3 regions of the Vibrio sp. ED004 genome follow, and region 3 is predicted to be linked to each of the others. Evidence: predicted binding sites of a transcription regulator. Region 3 holds the regulator's gene; each other region holds the start of a gene.
What was found. The regulator PurR, encoded in region 3, represses purine synthesis genes. The targets are predictions, from matches to a motif close to TNANGNAAACGTTTNCNTNA.
Positions count from the first base shown of each region.

Region 1: metK (methionine adenosyltransferase) is a predicted target of PurR. The motif match lies at 1,722-1,741, and genes of this name have one in related genera.
Region 2: purT (formate-dependent phosphoribosylglycinamide formyltransferase) is a predicted target of PurR. The motif match lies at 1,961-1,980, and genes of this name have one in related genera.

Region 1 is NZ_CP066149.1:1,246,447-1,252,078, forward strand. It holds gene tkt (transketolase) at 1-1,541, opposite strand, end outside; gene metK (methionine adenosyltransferase) at 1,900-3,054, shown strand; gene ITG10_RS05400 (DUF2189 domain-containing protein) at 3,423-4,220, shown strand; gene ITG10_RS05405 (SprT family zinc-dependent metalloprotease) at 4,300-4,800, shown strand; gene ITG10_RS05410 (endonuclease) at 4,952-5,632, shown strand, end outside.
Region 2 is NZ_CP066149.1:3,365,072-3,370,703, reverse strand. It holds gene ITG10_RS15175 (CidA/LrgA family protein) at 1-24, shown strand, start outside; gene ITG10_RS15170 (LrgB family protein) at 27-704, shown strand; gene cdd (cytidine deaminase) at 991-1,878, shown strand; gene purT (formate-dependent phosphoribosylglycinamide formyltransferase) at 2,046-3,221, shown strand; gene ITG10_RS15155 (thiopurine S-methyltransferase) at 3,352-4,005, opposite strand; gene ITG10_RS15150 (RelA/SpoT domain-containing protein) at 4,330-5,106, shown strand; gene tnpA (IS200/IS605 family transposase) at 5,260-5,632, opposite strand, start outside.
Region 3 is NZ_CP066149.1:415,151-420,782, forward strand. It holds gene elyC (envelope biogenesis factor ElyC) at 1-388, shown strand, start outside; gene torR (two-component system response regulator TorR) at 590-1,303, opposite strand; gene torD (molecular chaperone TorD) at 1,590-2,237, shown strand; gene purR (HTH-type transcriptional repressor PurR) at 2,552-3,556, shown strand; cyclic di-GMP riboswitch class I at 3,727-3,812, shown strand; gene ITG10_RS01755 (TfoX/Sxy family DNA transformation protein) at 3,940-4,530, shown strand; gene ITG10_RS01760 (TVP38/TMEM64 family protein) at 4,663-5,343, shown strand; gene ITG10_RS01765 (DUF2007 domain-containing protein) at 5,407-5,632, shown strand, end outside.

The sequences.
Region 1 (5,632 bases), 830 kb from region 3:
GAAGGACCATCTTTACGCTCAATAGCCAGTTTCCAAGCCACTGCAGATTCAACTTGGTCACATGGACGCCATGTGCTCATGTTTGGAGTCAGACGTAGAGAAGCGATCTGCTCAACCGGTTGGTGAGTAGGACCATCTTCGCCTAGGCCGATAGAGTCGTGCGTGTAAACTTGGATGTTCTGAACTTTCATCAGAGCAGCCATACGCATTGCGTTACGCGCGTATTCCATGAACATTAGGAATGTTGCACCGTATGGTACGAAACCACCGTGCAGAGCGATACCGTTCATGATAGCCGTCATACCGAATTCACGTACACCGTAGTGGATGTAGTTACCAGAGAAGTCAGTTGCTTCAAGAGACTTAGAACCCGACCACATAGTTAGGTTAGAAGGCGCAAGGTCAGCAGAGCCGCCCATGAATTCTGGAAGCATTTGACCAAACGCTTCTAGTGCGTTTTGAGATGCTTTACGTGAAGCGATGTTTGCTGGGTTAGCTTGAAGATCAGCAATGATTGCGTTTGCTTTTTCTTCCCACTCAGCTGGAAGTTCACCGTTAGTACGACGTTTGAATTCTGCTGCTAGCTCTGGGTAAGCCGCTGCGTATGCGTCAAACTTAGCATTCCACGCTGCTTCTTTCGCTGCACCTGCTTCTTTCGCATTCCATTCAGCTGCGATATCAGCTGGAATTTCGAAAGGACCGTGTTCCCAACCCAATGCTGCTTTAGTTGCTGTGATTTCATCAGCGCCTAGCGGAGCACCGTGACAGTCGTGCGTACCCGCTTTGTTTGGAGAACCAAAACCGATGATAGTTTTAGTACAGATAAGCGTTGGACGAGGATCCGCTTTAGCCGCTTCAATCGCAGCATTGATAGCATCAGAATCGTGACCATCTACCGCTGGGATTACGTGCCAGCCATATGCTTCAAAACGCTTAGGTGTATCGTCAGAGAACCAACCTTCAACTTCACCATCGATAGAGATGCCGTTGTCATCCCAGAAAGCAACCAGCTTACCAAGACCTAGCGTACCTGCTAGAGAACATGCTTCGTGAGAGATACCTTCCATCAGACAGCCATCACCCATGAATGCATAAGTGTAGTGGTCTACGATGTCGTGGCCTTCTTTGTTGAACTGTGCAGCCAGTGCTTTCTCAGCCATTGCCATACCAACAGCGTTAGTGATGCCTTGACCTAGAGGACCCGTCGTTGTCTCGATACCAGGAGCGTAACCGTACTCTGGGTGACCTGGAGTCTTAGAGTGCAGTTGACGGAAGTTTTTAAGGTCTTCAATTGAAAGCTCGTAACCTGCAAGGTGAAGCAGAGAGTAAATCAGCATTGAACCATGGCCGTTAGACAGGATAAAACGGTCGCGGTCAGCCCACTCTGGGTTTGCTGGGTTGTGGTTCAAGTGGCCACGCCAAAGAACTTCAGCGATGTCAGCCATGCCCATAGGTGCGCCTGGGTGGCCTGAATTTGCTTGTTGAACACCGTCCATGCTAAGTGCGCGGATTGCATTGGCTAGATCTTTACGAGAAGGCATGTCTGCTCCTGGATACATAAGCGATTTAAAAAAGAGATTGATGCTAAAGTTTTCATTTTTATTAGCGCGGGTATTCTCTCAAACGACTATAGCGACTGCAAACGTTTTACTGGCATTTTAACGGTCATTTTTCGCAATTTTCGATCATTTACATCACTTAGCAACGGCTTATCTCAAACGATACGCAAACGTTTAGTTATGACATATCATAAAAAAGAGCTTGTAATTCGACCGCTGGAATTTAGAATAGCCGTCTAGATGTAGAAACACCTACAAAATATACTGTATTTAATGGCGGCGCTTCCTAGCTTGCGACGCCATAAAACTATTTACACCAAAACCTAAAAGTGGAGCTCTCATGGCTAAGCACCTATTCACTTCTGAATCTGTTTCAGAAGGCCATCCAGATAAAATTGCAGACCAAATCTCTGATGCTGTTCTTGATGCCATCTTGGAACAAGATCCAAAAGCACGTGTTGCTTGTGAGACTTACGTAAAAACCGGCATGGTTATGGTTGGCGGTGAAGTAACAACGTCTGCATGGGTTGATATCGAAGAAATCACTCGTGAAACAGTACGTGAAATTGGTTACGTTCATTCTGATATGGGCTTTGACGCTGACTCTTGTGCCGTTCTAAACACAATTGGTAAGCAGTCTCCAGACATCAACCAAGGTGTTGATAAAGCTGATCCTAAAGAGCAAGGCGCTGGTGACCAAGGCATCATGTTTGGTTACGCGACTAACGAAACACCAATTCTAATGCCTGCTCCAATTACTTACTCTCACCTTCTTGTTAAGAAGCAAGCTGAAGTACGTAAGAGCGGCAAACTTGACTTCCTTCGCCCAGATGCGAAATCTCAAGTAACATTCCAGTACGACCAAGGTAAAATCGTTGGTATCGATGCTGTTGTTCTTTCTACTCAACACTGTGATTCAGTAACAACTCCGGATCTACGTGAAGCAGTAATGGAAGAGATCATCAAGCCAGTACTACCATCAGAGTGGATCAACAAAGACACTAACTTCTTCATCAACCCAACAGGCCGTTTCGTAATCGGTGGACCAATGGGTGACTGTGGTCTAACAGGTCGTAAGATCATCGTTGATACCTACGGCGGCGCAGCTCGTCACGGTGGCGGTGCTTTCTCTGGTAAAGATCCATCAAAAGTTGATCGTTCTGCAGCTTACGCAGCACGTTACGTTGCGAAAAACATCGTTGCTGCTGGCATGGCTGACCGTTGTGAGATTCAACTGTCTTACGCTATCGGTGTTGCAGATCCAACATCTATCATGGTTGAAACGTTTGGTACTGAGAAAGTAGCTCACGAAATCATCATTGAAGCTGTTCGTCAAAACTTCGACCTACGTCCATACGGTCTTCAAGAAATGCTGAACCTTCTTCAGCCTATCTACAAGCAGACTGCAGCATACGGTCACTTCGGTCGTGAAGAGTTCCCTTGGGAAGCGACTGACAAAGCAGCAATCCTTGCAGACTTCGCTGGCCTAAAATAATTTAGCCACTGCGATTTGTTTCTTTAAAGCCCTTACTGCTTAGTAAGGGCTTTATTTTTATGTACTTACCAAACTTTTACTCGCAACACCCTTCTTTCACGCCCTTCTTTACCGTTAACCACTAAGTATAAAAAGCCGCCGATAATTTGTGTTTTCTAACACTACTGACAATAGTTAAGGTAACTCCTAGGCGATCAAGCTCACATTTAACTTAAATTAATTCAGTCTGATAACGCTCGTTAAATGCACGCTAGAACAAAAACTGGGATGACAAAGAGCAATTTAGCTCAGCACCATAACTCTCACACACGCCACATCGATGAGCCTTATGGAATTATAACTAGGACGTTATTTAACTAGGGGGATCTATGCCTCGTACCGCGCACCCATCCGAACTGAACGATAAAAAACACAAGGTCAGCGATAAGGATTACGCTCGTACCATTCCTTGCAACCAAATCAGTATTTCCGCACCCTTTCATTGGTTGTCACTTGCTCTGCATGACTTAGTAAGAATGCCATTAATCAGCGCATTTTACGGTTTGTGCTTTATGGGAGCGGCAATCGCCATTGTTCAGCTTGTCCAATGGCAAGGAACACATTTGGTCGTAATGCCAAGCCTGATCGTGTACATGCTGATAGGACCTTTTCTTGCTCTGGGCTTGTATGACGCAGCCTGGGAAAGAGAAAAAGGACACAACGCCAGCCTATTCCATTCAATGAAAGCCATTACTCGCAACTCGACTCATCAATGGGCCTTTGCGATTGTATTAATGGTCGCGATGATATTCTGGATGCGTATCGCCGCTCTGTTGCATGCTTTGTACCCATCAGTCCAAGGCGCTCCATTGGCAGAGTTTGCGCCCTTCTTGATCACGGGTTCTGTGATTGGATTTGTTATCGCCAGCTTAATCTTCAGCATCTCAGCATTTTCTATCCCATTGATGATGGAGAGACGCGTGGATGTAATGAGCGCAATCTTCACTAGCTTCAATGCCGTGAAATCCAATATCCCAGCAATGGTGGTGTGGGCAAGTATTATTTGTGCCGGTATTCTGGTGGGCTTTGCAACCTACGGCATTGGTATGATCGTCACCATGCCGCTGCTTGGTTATGGTACATGGCATGCCTATCACGAAATCATCAAGAAGAATCACCACCTATAAATTATCGCCAGAATAACGAGCAATGTTATGATGAGGCCTTAGCTTAAACGCTGAGGCCTTTTTTTGGAGTTAACAACGTTTGTCTTACACCCCGCAACAACATCGAGTAAATAAGAAATTGGCCGAGTGCCTAGCTATCGCTAATCAACATTTCTCTCGTGAATTCCCATGTCCAACAATCACTTACAAGTTAAGAGGCAAAGCAGCGGGAAAGGCCTACCTTCAGCTCAATGAAATTAAGCTCAACCATGTACTCTTCGCCGAAAATGAGGATGCCTTCATTAACGAGGTGGTGCCTCATGAACTGGCACATCTGATCACACATCAAGTATTTGGACGAGTGAGACCTCACGGTAATGAGTGGAAATACGTGATGGAAAAGGTATTCAACGTACCAGCCAAAACAACCCACAGTTTTGAGATTACCTCCGTGCAAGGCAAGACCTTTGAATACCGCTGCGACTGCACGGTTTACCCACTTTCGATTAGACGTCACAACAAGGTATTGCGCAACCAATCAAGCTATCGCTGCCAACAGTGCAATCAAACCTTGGCCTTTACAGGCACGCAACTTAGCTAACACCCAATACTCGGCACACGTTAGATTCAGTAGCCTGCTCGTTTTTCTTCAGGAAATAGCACTCCATCAAGTAGATGATTGAAATGTAATGGAGAAATCTATCACTTGAGTGCTAGACTGATATTTATCATACTTTTATCAGTCTTTTTCTATGCATAAAACCACTCCAAAAGTATTTGGCTTATCGGTGTCTTTTTACTTATCGATAGTATTTGGCCTACTGGTAACCCAAAGCGTTTTCGCCGCTCCACCAAGTTCATTCTCCAAAGCAAAAAAAGAAGCGGTGAAGATTTACCTTGATCACCCGACTTCATTCTATTGTGGCTGTGACATTACTTGGAAAGACAAAAAGAAAGGCATTCCAGACCTTGATGGCTGTGGTTATCAAGTACGAAAACAGCAAAAACGGGCGAGTCGAATTGAGTGGGAACACGTAGTTCCCGCTTGGCAATTTGGCCACCAGCGTCAGTGCTGGCAAGACGGTGGGCGCAAGAATTGCACTCGTAATGACAAAGTATTCAAATCCATGGAAGCCGATCTTCACAACCTGACTCCGGCCATCGGCGAGGTTAACGGTGATCGCTCCAACTACAATTTCAGTCAGTGGAATGGCATGGATGGAGTTAGCTATGGTCAGTGTGAAATGCAGGTCAACTTCAAGCAACGTAAGGTGATGCCGCCAGACAGAGCAAAAGGTTCTATCGCTCGTACTTATCTTTACATGAGCCAAGAGTATGGTTTCAAGCTATCTAAGCAGCAAACCAACCTGATGATGGCGTGGAATAAGCAATTCCCTGTCGATGAGTGGGAATGTACTCGTGATGAGCGTATC
Region 2 (5,632 bases), 910 kb from region 3:
CGCTTGCTTTCGAGAGGTAAATAATCATGTGGATTCTACTGACCATCGTGGTGTTCCTGTTTGCTCGCTGGGTTAGCCAAAAAGTGAACTCACCACTGTGTAACCCGTTACTGATCAGCATTGGCATCATTATTCCAATTCTGTTGTTCTTCAAAGTGCCTTTCGAGACTTACTACGCAGACAACACTTGGATCACTTACATGCTTCAGCCTGCGGTTGTGGCTCTTGCTTACCCTCTTTACGAGCAATTGCCTCAAATTCGAGCTAACTGGCGCATTATTACCTTTGCCTGCACCTTAGGCAGTGTGATGTCGATGACCACAACAGCAATCATTGCGGTTGCTTTTAAAGCCGACCTTAGCTTAATTGCGAGCCTGTTAGGTAAATCAGTGACGACGCCGATTGCGATGGAAGTATCGAGCCATTTAGGTGGTGAGGCAGCCATTGCCGCAATATTGGTTTTGATCGTAGGTCTGTTCGGTGCGATCTTTGCTTACCCTATCTATAATCTGATTGGTATTAAGAGCCCAATTGCCAGAGGTTTAACCATGGGTACGGTTTCTCATGCTCTGGGGACCGCGACCTGTGCGGAAAAGAACCAAGAAGATGCAGCATTCAGTTCGTTGGCTTTGGTGCTCTGTGGCGTTATCACCTCAATCATTGCACCTAGTGTGTTTTCAGTTGTGATTTGGTTCTATTCTTAACCTAAACGATCACTACGCCGTTCAGCCCAACCAGAATGCTGTTGATTACAGTGTCTGCTTGGGCTTTTTATTCGCATTTATTTAGCAATAGCAGTCAAGTCACGGTCTTTTACGAGCAATAAGTGCGATATCAGCTGTATAAATGGCTCTTGTAATCGATTTCAAGTGTGACCTCACTCTAATTATGCAAACCAATGTAACAGCAACAATTCAATAGTGATCTTTATCACAGAAAATTCCTGAGCATTGCATAAACTTAAAGCCTAAGGTCAATTAAGGATTCAACATGAACAGTCGTATTACCCTGGCGCTGGAAAGTGCTCCATCATCAATGAAAGCGCTTTTGAGTGACATCGTATTAGCAGACAACTTTGACGCGACATTGTCTCCAGAACAGTTCTCTACCCTGCTTCAAGCAAGTGGTTTAGCGGATGACGAACTACGTATTGCACTACTTCCTTTTGCTGCTGCGTATTCATACGCTCCATTATCTGACTTTTACGTTGGTGCAATCGTTCGTGGTTTGTCTGGTACTTTGTACTTTGGCGCAAACCTTGAAATCGCTGGTGCGCAACTTGGCCAAACCGTGCACGCTGAACAATCTGCAATCAGCCATGCATGGATGAAAGGCGAGCAAGGTATCTCAGATATCACCATCAACTTCAGTCCTTGTGGTCACTGTCGTCAGTTTATGAACGAACTGACCACAGCGAAAGAGCTTAAAGTTCAGCTTCCACAACGCGATGAGATGTCACTACAAGAATACCTGCCAGACTCATTCGGCCCTGCCGATCTTGGTATCACAACTGGCTTAATGTCAGAGCTTGACCATAAGTACACGACTGAAGAAACAACTCCTATTGTTGTAGAAGCACTAGCAGCACTTAACCGTAGCCATGCGCCTTACACCAAAAACCTAAGTGGTGTATCACTACAGCTAACAACGGGTGAAATTTTCACTGGTGCTTACGCTGAAAACGCGGCGTTCAACCCGAGCCTGCCACCTCTACAAGTGGCATTAATTCAACTTATGTTAGCTGGCTTCGATTTTGAACAAATTGAAAGTGCAGCTTTGGTTGAAATTGCTGAAGGTAGCATCAGTCACCTAGCGGATACGCAATCTACATTAGAAGCGATTAATCCCGACATTCCAGTGACTTACTTAGCAATCTAAGTACATCTAGTTAACAAAAATTTAAATAAGCAGCTCTATTTAACGGGGCTGCTTTTTTTATGCTTGTAATTAACGCCACAAGTTGCGCAAACGTTTGCTTTTGTCATTTAAATAAGTATGATCACCCCGTTTTCAATCAATCGTTCAAAAGATCGGAAGGAATTTCTATGTTTGGTACTGCTACTCGTGAAAATGCTACTCGTGTACTTCTATTAGGTTCAGGTGAACTAGGAAAAGAAGTTGCTATCGAGTGCCAACGTTTAGGTTTAGAAGTTATTGCTTGTGACCGTTATGCAGACGCACCAGCAATGCAAGTTGCGCACCGTAGCCATGTATTAGACATGTTAGATGGTGATGCGCTTCAAGCTATCATTGAGCTAGAAAAACCAGATTATGTGGTTCCAGAAATCGAAGCTATTGCCACCAGCAAGCTGGTAGAGATGGAAGCGCAAGGCCTAAATGTCGTTCCCACAGCGAACGCGACTAAGTTGACGATGAACCGAGAAGGTATCCGTCGTCTAGCGGCTGAAGAGTTAAAACTGAGCACATCTCCATATCGCTTCGCGGACACATTTGAAGATTTCTCAGCAGCGGTAGAATTCGTAGGTATGCCTTGTGTGGTTAAGCCTGTTATGAGTTCATCAGGCAAAGGCCAAAGCGTTATTAAAACACAAGACGATATTCAAAAGTCTTGGGATTACGCACAAGAAGGTGGTCGCACTGGCGCTGGTCGTGTGATCGTTGAAGGCTTTATCGATTTTGATTACGAAATCACGCTGCTGACTGTTCGTGCTGTTGATGGTGTTCATTTCTGCGCGCCTATCGGTCACCGCCAAGAAGACGGTGATTACCGTGAATCATGGCAACCGCAATTAATGTCAGACAACGCACTAAAAGCGGCGCAATACACTGCAGAGCAAGTCGTTAACGCACTGGGCGGTCACGGTATCTTTGGTGTGGAACTGTTCGTTAAAGGCGACCATGTTATCTTCAACGAAGTATCCCCTCGCCCACACGATACTGGCTTAGTGACTTTAATGTCTCAAGATTCCTCTGAATTCGCGCTACACGTTCGCGCATTTACTGGCATGCCGATTAAGTCAATTACTCAATATGGTCCGTGTGCATCTGCCGTTATCTTAGGCCAAGGCACTTCAAACAACATTCGTTTCGAAGGTCTTACAGAGGCGCTAGACGCACCACAAACGCAAGTTCGTTTGTTTGGTAAGCCTGACATCGATGGTCGCCGTCGTCTAGGTGTGGCGTTGACTCGTCGTAAGAGCACTGAAACAGCGATTGAAGATGCTATTGAGAGTGCTTCAAAAGTAAAAGTGATTTACTAGACAGCTATTTAATTCTCAACAATCACAACTTCAAATCTGAACAATAAAAAAGACGGGCTACTAAGCCCGTCTTTTTGTTGGTATCATTTTTTATATTGAAATAGTTTTTTCACTTGAGAGCTAGTTGAGTTTAAGATTCAGACTCAATCAAATACACTTCTTCACTAAATCGAGATAAGCCTTTCTTGGCAATCTTAGGATGTTCATCGTCTGCGATATCTTGATTCAACAGTGTGATCTTATAACCTGAGAACAACTGTTCGATCTCTAACTTAGGTACGCTAAACGGAGGTCCTGCCATCTCGTTCTGAGCGTAATCTAATGTCACAAGTAAGATCTTGCCGCCCGGCTTTAACCGTTGCTTCAAGCACTCTACATACTGCACACGCATGTCAGCAGGTAAAGCTACCAAAGAGGCACGATCATAGATAATGTCTACAGGCTGAATCGGTGCTGAGAAATAATCACCCGTATAAATATTAAGTTCATCGAATTGATAAAGCTCATGCTGACCACTAATTTGAGTCACAGTCGGCGTGTAAAGATGCTCTGCAAAAAATGCGCGAACCGCAATCTGGCTTAATTCGACACCTTGAACATCTTCATGCTTCGCCGCTAACCAAATCAGATCTTCACTCTTACCACATAGAGGCACGAACACACTCTTCTCGTAGCTAGGTTCCGTCTTTTCCCAAAATTCAATCAGAAGTGGGTTTACATCTTCAAGGTGGAAGCCTATTTGGTTGGCTGCCCATTTATTGTGCCAAAATTCAGGATTATTCATCTTTCGTTCATGTTAAACAGTCATAATGCAAGGGTACAGTATAGAGAGGTAAGAGCAACCTTACCTTGGTTTAAAGTTCATCGTTGGTCTCACTAAAAGTTAAACACTGGCTGAGTTCAAAATTCTTAAAACCGAGGAACAAATGCTTGAATTATTTGTCTATATGTTCACATTTTAAAGCAATATTAAACGTTAGAGTTGGTTTCTGCCTTAGCTAGCCCCATTTAATATGTAGTGAGTTTAGTTAAGCTATTTTTACTCTTATGCGTTACTGGTTACCCCTTTTGACTACCCGTTTTTGTAACCTTGTATTTTGGAGTTTGAATGAGTGTATTTCTCCGTACGACGGCCCTAATGCTTTTAGTATTGAGCCGAGCGCCTGCATTCGCAGCAGCACCTGTTTCAACAAGTTCAACCGATCAAACGCGCACACCTGCGCAAAATCAAGTATCGTCAAACGTATTCCGTCACAGCCTAAGCGGCCTATACGGTATCAAAGCATTCGACTCGCGTCCGACTCAGCCCTACACCGACTTCGACATTCTGTACAGCAAAGCACACCAAGGCCAAGCCGAGCTAGAAACTATTTGTAAAAGTACTGCCCTACTAACGAATTCTGAGGCGCTATTTTCTGGCGTTAAATCTCAAGCTCGTGCGGAAGAGAAAATCGAATTGGAACTGGATGGCGACGTCACAAGAATTACCGACTTAGCTCGTGCCACTATCATCGCAAACGATGTAGAGAGCTTGGTTGAAGTCTACGAAGCGCTAAGCCGTGAAGCAGATGTTGTCAAATTGAAAAACAAATTCAAATCTCCTGCTGATTCTGGCTACCGTGACCTTAACCTATTGGTTCGTCTGCCAAAGACCAACATCATTGCTGAAGTTCAACTTCACCTTAAAGCAATTGCAGATGTGAAAAGCGGTCCTGAACACGAACTGTATGAAATCATTCAAGGTATTGAGCGTCATGCCATTGCAGAAAAACGTCCAATCAACGATATCGAGGCGGCGCAAATTAATAGCCTTAGACGCCAATCTCTAGAGCTTTACCAGCAAGCGTGGCAGCCGTATATTACGACTCATATTAAAGCCGCGTAAACCGTTTAGAACGCCACAGAATATCAACTCAAAGGGCTGCCATTAATTTGCAGCCCTTTCTTTTGGTTCATCGCGGATTAGCGGGAACTAAAGTAAATTACCACCTTCTAAAGAAGGTGGCTTTATGTGAGCCCCCTAAAAGGGGGCCTTTGTTTAGTCCAACGCCAATTGCTGCTGCTCCACGCGCTCTTTTTTCTCTTGATGTCTTACATAGCGTCGAATGATTTCTTCATTAACCCCTACGCTATCGACAAAATAGCCCCTTTGCCAAAAGTGGTTACCCCAGAGTTTGTTTCTCCTTAAATATGGAAATTTACTAAAGAGTTTTAAAGCTATTTTGCCTTTCAATACGCCCATCAACTTGGATATCGATAACTTAGGCGGAACTTTTACTACCAAGTGCACGTGGTCAACTTGAACGTTTAATTCAACGACTTCACATCCAAGTTGATTACAGTAAACGTTTATACATCGATAAACTTCTTTACCTACATTGTTTTTCAAAATCCTAAATCGATACTTTGGT
Region 3 (5,632 bases):
TATCATTTTGCTTGAGACAGCAAAAGACACTTGGGAAGAAGCTCGCCAAGCTGCCGCGTTTGTTAAAAACAAAAAGATGGTATTGGTGACATCTGCGAGCCACATGACTCGTGCGCTGAATGAATTCCACGCTGCTGGCATGAAACCATTACCAGCACCAACCAACTACCTTGCACAAGAAGGTATTGTTGAGCCTTGGAATAAGTACATGCCTAAAGCGATCTATCTAGAACAGACAGAGCGTTACTGGCACGAGACCATGGGATTGGTTTGGCAAAGCCTGCGTGACTGGCTAGACACCAGTAACGATCTTTCGGAGGAGCCAATTGTTGTTCCTGAGCCTTCGAGCTTGATTGAGGAAGACGGTGAAGTTTCTGCAGCGCAGTAGACTCAACCTGATGCTTCTCTCTGCTTATGTTTAACTCAGCCTATTATTTCAATCGGCTTATTGGCAGGCAGAATCGTAAAACAACTAGTAGGCTGTCAGTTCGATAACGACAACAACTAAGCAATAAAAAAGCCGAGACATCAATGATATCTCGGCTTTTTCGTTCATATGTCGTTGCTAACTAGAAGTTCACGCAGAACATTAGTCACCAGCAAACATGTAACCTTCACCGTGAACCGTCACAAAGATTTGTGGGTTCTTAGGGTCGAATTCCATTTTGGCACGCATACGACGAATCAGTACATCGATCGTACGGTCATTCGGTGCGTCCACTCGGTGACTGATCATATTCAGAATACGTTCGCGACTTAATACTTGGTTAGGGTAAGAAGACAAAGCCACCAACAATTCATATTCAGCTTTAGTCAGCTTCACTGGCTCGCCGTTTTTGCTTAGCGCACGACGAGGGATATCAAATGTCCACTCACCGAAACGAACCACAGACTCGTCTGATGTTTCTTCTACTGCGCCTGCTGCCGTTTTACGAGCGGCAGAAATACGCCAAAGTAGGTTTTTAACTCGAACCAATAACTCGCGAAGTTCGAAAGGTTTAGTAACGTAATCGTCCGCGCCCATTTCAAGGCCAACGATTTTGTCGATGCTATCCGTGCGTCCAGTAACTAAAATAATTCCAATGTCTGATTGACTGCGTAATTCGCGAGTTAGCATCAATCCATCTTCGCCTGGTAAGTTGATGTCCAGCATAATGAGGTCAACGTTGTTTTCATCTAACACGTTTCTCATTTGAGCGCCGCTTTCTGCTTCGCTCACTGTGTAACCTTCGTTCTGGAAATATCCAACCAGTTTACTGCGGGTTACCACATCATCTTCTACGACTAATACGTGATAGCTCATCTACACCACTTTTCTTATTTAATAGTTTCAGTAACTATTCTATTCATAACTAGTAACAATTCTAGTGTTACAGAAGATAAAAGCCAGAAAGATGAATCTTTTTTGATACAAGACAATCTTAAACCTTGCTATTTATCGCCCATCGCAATTCAATATAGGCATTACTACTAACGAGTAACTTTGCGTTTCGCAAATAACCTTGTTATTCAGCCTTGGTGTTTATATCCCAAATCACTTGACGATATTGAGTATACAAACGCCGCAAGACTAAATCAGGATCCAAGAAATGAAAGATACGAAAGCGTTCAACGAGCAAAGAGCAGAAATCTACTGGTGGCTATCAAGCTTATTCGCCAAAGAGCTCACTCAAGAAGAACTCGATCACTACCACTCTGTTGAGATTCGTTCTTTCCTAACTGGTTTAGGTGAAAATGAAACACTAAAGCCAGCGATTGATAGCTTAGTTGACGCACTAAACCGTCTTCAAATACGTGAAGATGCTCAACTGGAACTGTCTGCTGACTTTTGTGACCTTTTCTTAAAGACAGATAAACATGGTGCCCTTCCATACGCTTCTATGTACATCGGTGAGACTGGCCTATTAAACGATAAGCCTGCAAAAGAGATGGAAGAGATCATGGCTAAACACAATTTAGTGGTTAACCAAGACCTGAAAGAGCCAGCAGACCACATTGCTATCGAACTCGACTTCCTTGGTAACTTGATCATTCGTTCTAACGAAACAGATCTTGAAGAAGAGCTAGAGAAGTCTTTTGCTGTTCAACAGCATTTTATCGAGCAACAACTCCTAACTTGGGTACCAAAATTCAACGTTAAATGTCATGACGTTGATGAATTCGGTTTCTACGCTTCAGTCTCATCTCTGCTACTCGCATTCTGTCAGTTGGACACTCAATATTTAGCTGGTGAATAGCTTATTGGGCGACTAAGTAAATAAATTCAGTAGAATGTGACAATTCACCCGGATTTCTGGGTGAATTTTATTGCGAGTAATTTCTAGTCAGTCTAAAATTGTGACCGCAAACGATAAAATATGAAACATTCACGAAATGCTATGCTTATTAAAGTTCAGAGCATTTCGGTGTTAAGACAAGCCGCTCATAGCGGTTTTTTGTTTTTTAGCACTTTAGTACCCAAAGAGCCCTACAAATTTAAGCTCTTAGTTAGGTAGCTTAACGGCTACTTCATTCCGTACTTTGGGAAAGTAGCTTCTAATAGGATAAAACCATGGCCACTATAAAAGATGTCGCTCGCTTAGCCGGCGTATCAACAACAACCGTTTCTCACGTAATCAACAAAACACGTTTTGTTGCAGAAGCGACTCAAGAAAAAGTAAACAAAGCCGTAGATGAACTGAACTATGCACCAAGCGCGGTTGCTCGTAGTTTGAAGTGCAATACAACACGCACTATCGGCATGCTTGTTACTCAATCAACCAACCTATTCTTCTCTGAAGTTATCGATGGTGTTGAGAGTTACTGCTACCGTCAAGGTTACACTTTGATTCTGTGTAACACGGGTGGTATCTATGAGAAGCAACGTGACTACATTCGAATGCTTGCAGAGAAACGTGTAGATGGCATCTTAGTTATGTGTTCAGACCTAACTGAAGAACTAAGAGAGATGTTAGATCGTCACGCTGACATCCCTAAAGTGATTATGGACTGGGGCCCAGAGAGTTCTCAAGCTGACAAGATCATCGATAACTCTGAAGAAGGTGGCTACCTAGCAACCAAATACCTTATTGAGCGCGGTCACTCTAAGATTGCTTGTTTAAGTGGCCACTTAGACAAAGCGGCCTGTGTAGAACGTATCGCAGGTTACAAACGCGCACTCAACGAAGCTAAGATTACTGCTGATGACAACATGATCATTGAAGGTAACTTCGAGTGTGATACTGCTGTTCTTGCTGCAGAGCAAATCGTAGAAATGAAAGATCGCCCAACAGCGGTATTCTGTTTCAACGATACAATGGCGCTGGGCTTAATGAGCCGACTGCAAGAAAAAGGCATCCGTATCCCTGAAGATATCTCAGTGATCGGTTACGACAACATCGAACTGGCTGAGTACTTCTCTCCACCGTTAACAACGGTTCACCAACCTAAACGTCGTGTTGGTAAAAATGCATTCGAGATTTTATTAGAACGTATAAAAGACAAAGATCACGAGAAACGAGTCTTCGAAATGCACCCTGAGATTGTTGAACGAAGTACAGTTAAAACGTTAAATTAATTGATAAAACGAGTTTTATTTCATTAAGCGCACCTTTGGGTGCGCTTTTTTTATCAACAACTATAATGAACCTATATGCACAACAGAAAGATCATTAATTGAAGCAATATCACATTTTGAAATAACAAGTGTGAGCCTCATTCAACAAAAACTTTATTCTATTCAATCAGTCACGCACAGGGCAAACCACTTGAAAAAGTGGGACGCAAAGCTTCCGGCCTAAACCACTCGTTGGTATGGTAGCGGGGTTACCGATGGCAAAATGCAGTAACTACTGACAATTTAGTAATTTACAGCCTATTGACAATTTAATTGCAACATTTTGCTAATCTCTCGGACCTGCTTATTTGGTGGCGTAGTTCAAATACACCGAGATAAATAACATGGATAAACCGATACTAAAGGACTCAATGAAGTTATTTGAGCCCCTAGGAAAAATTAAGTCACGCTCAATGTTTGGTGGATTCGGTCTTTTTGCTGATGACACTATGTTTGCTCTGGTTGTTAATGACCAGTTGCATATACGGGCAGACAAATGCACAACGAAGCAATTCGAACAACAAGGGTTTCAACCGTACGTCTACAAAAAACGTGGTTTCCCTGTCGTTACTAAATATTTCGCTTTACCTGAAGGCCTGTGGCAAGACCAAGAGAAGATCTTGGAACTCGCAACGACGTCTCTGGGTTTCGCTAAAGAAGAAAAAGCTGAACAGTCTTCTGCTAAGCCAACTCGACTCAAAGATCTGCCGAATCTTCGACTCGCTACTGAGCGTATGTTGAAAAAAGCAGGAATCGATTCCGTTGAACGTTTATATGAATCTGGCTCTGTAAACGCCTTTAACGCCATCAAGGAATCGCATGCGTCCTCTGTCAGTATTGAATTACTGTGGGCGCTAGAAGGTGCGATCAATGGAACACATTGGTCTGTTATACCGCAGCAGCGTCGTGAAGAGCTTATCAATCGCGTCAATTAACTTTGTCAGTTCAAACTATCTATATAACTAAGCCGCATTTCTGCGGCTTTTTTTATATCTGCTGAAAGTTAATCTATGCTTTGCCTGTCTATCTATACTAATGGTATGCATTGAAAATTAGAGGAAGTATCAATGAGTAAGAAAATGATATTGGGTATTGTGTTAGTCGTAACCATCATCTTGTTAGGCGTCAATTTTGGCCAGTACCTAACGCTTGAAAACGCCAAGGCCCAACAAGCCGTTTTGAATGACTACATTGACAGCAACTTTATTGCCGCCGCTGCTATCTATTTTATCGCGTACGTAATGATCACTGCTTTCTCAATTCCTGGCGCTGCAGTCGTCACGCTCTTAGGGGCAGCACTGTTTGGCTTCTGGAACAGTTTACTGCTGGTATCTTTCGCAAGCGCTATTGGTGCGACCCTCGCCTTCCTGAGTAGCCGTTACCTGTTACGTGATTGGATCCAAACCAAATTTGGTGACAAATTAGCGACAATTAACAAGGGCGTAGAAAAAGACGGGGCATTTTACTTATTCTCGCTTCGCCTGATTCCTGTATTCCCATTTTTCCTTATCAATCTACTGATGGGGTTAACCCCAATGTCAGTTTCTCGTTACTACATTACGAGCCAAATAGGCATGCTACCTGGTACGGCTGTTTTCTTGAATGCTGGTACTCAACTCGCAGAAATTGATTCACTTTCAGGTATCGTTTCACCTTCAGTACTACTATCGTTTGCATTGTTGGGTGTATTCCCAATTATTGCCAAATGGTTGATGAGCAAGTTTCGCTCAACACCTGTCGCTGACTAACGTGTATAGCTGAATAACGTATATAGTTGACTAACACCTAAAGCCGAATGAGGTTCTATCTCAATGAAAATCTTCAGTGCATCGAATCCAACAGAAGCCCATATCATCTGTGGATTGTTAGAAAGTGAGAATATTGCGTGTGAAGTCCGTGGTGAAGGTTTGTTTGGTTTAAAAGGGGAGATCCCATTTACCGAAGAAACTGACCCTTACGTATGGCTATATGAGCCAGAATTAGCCAGTAAAGCTCGCACTATTGTCAATGACTACCAAAAACAACAAGATTCGATCA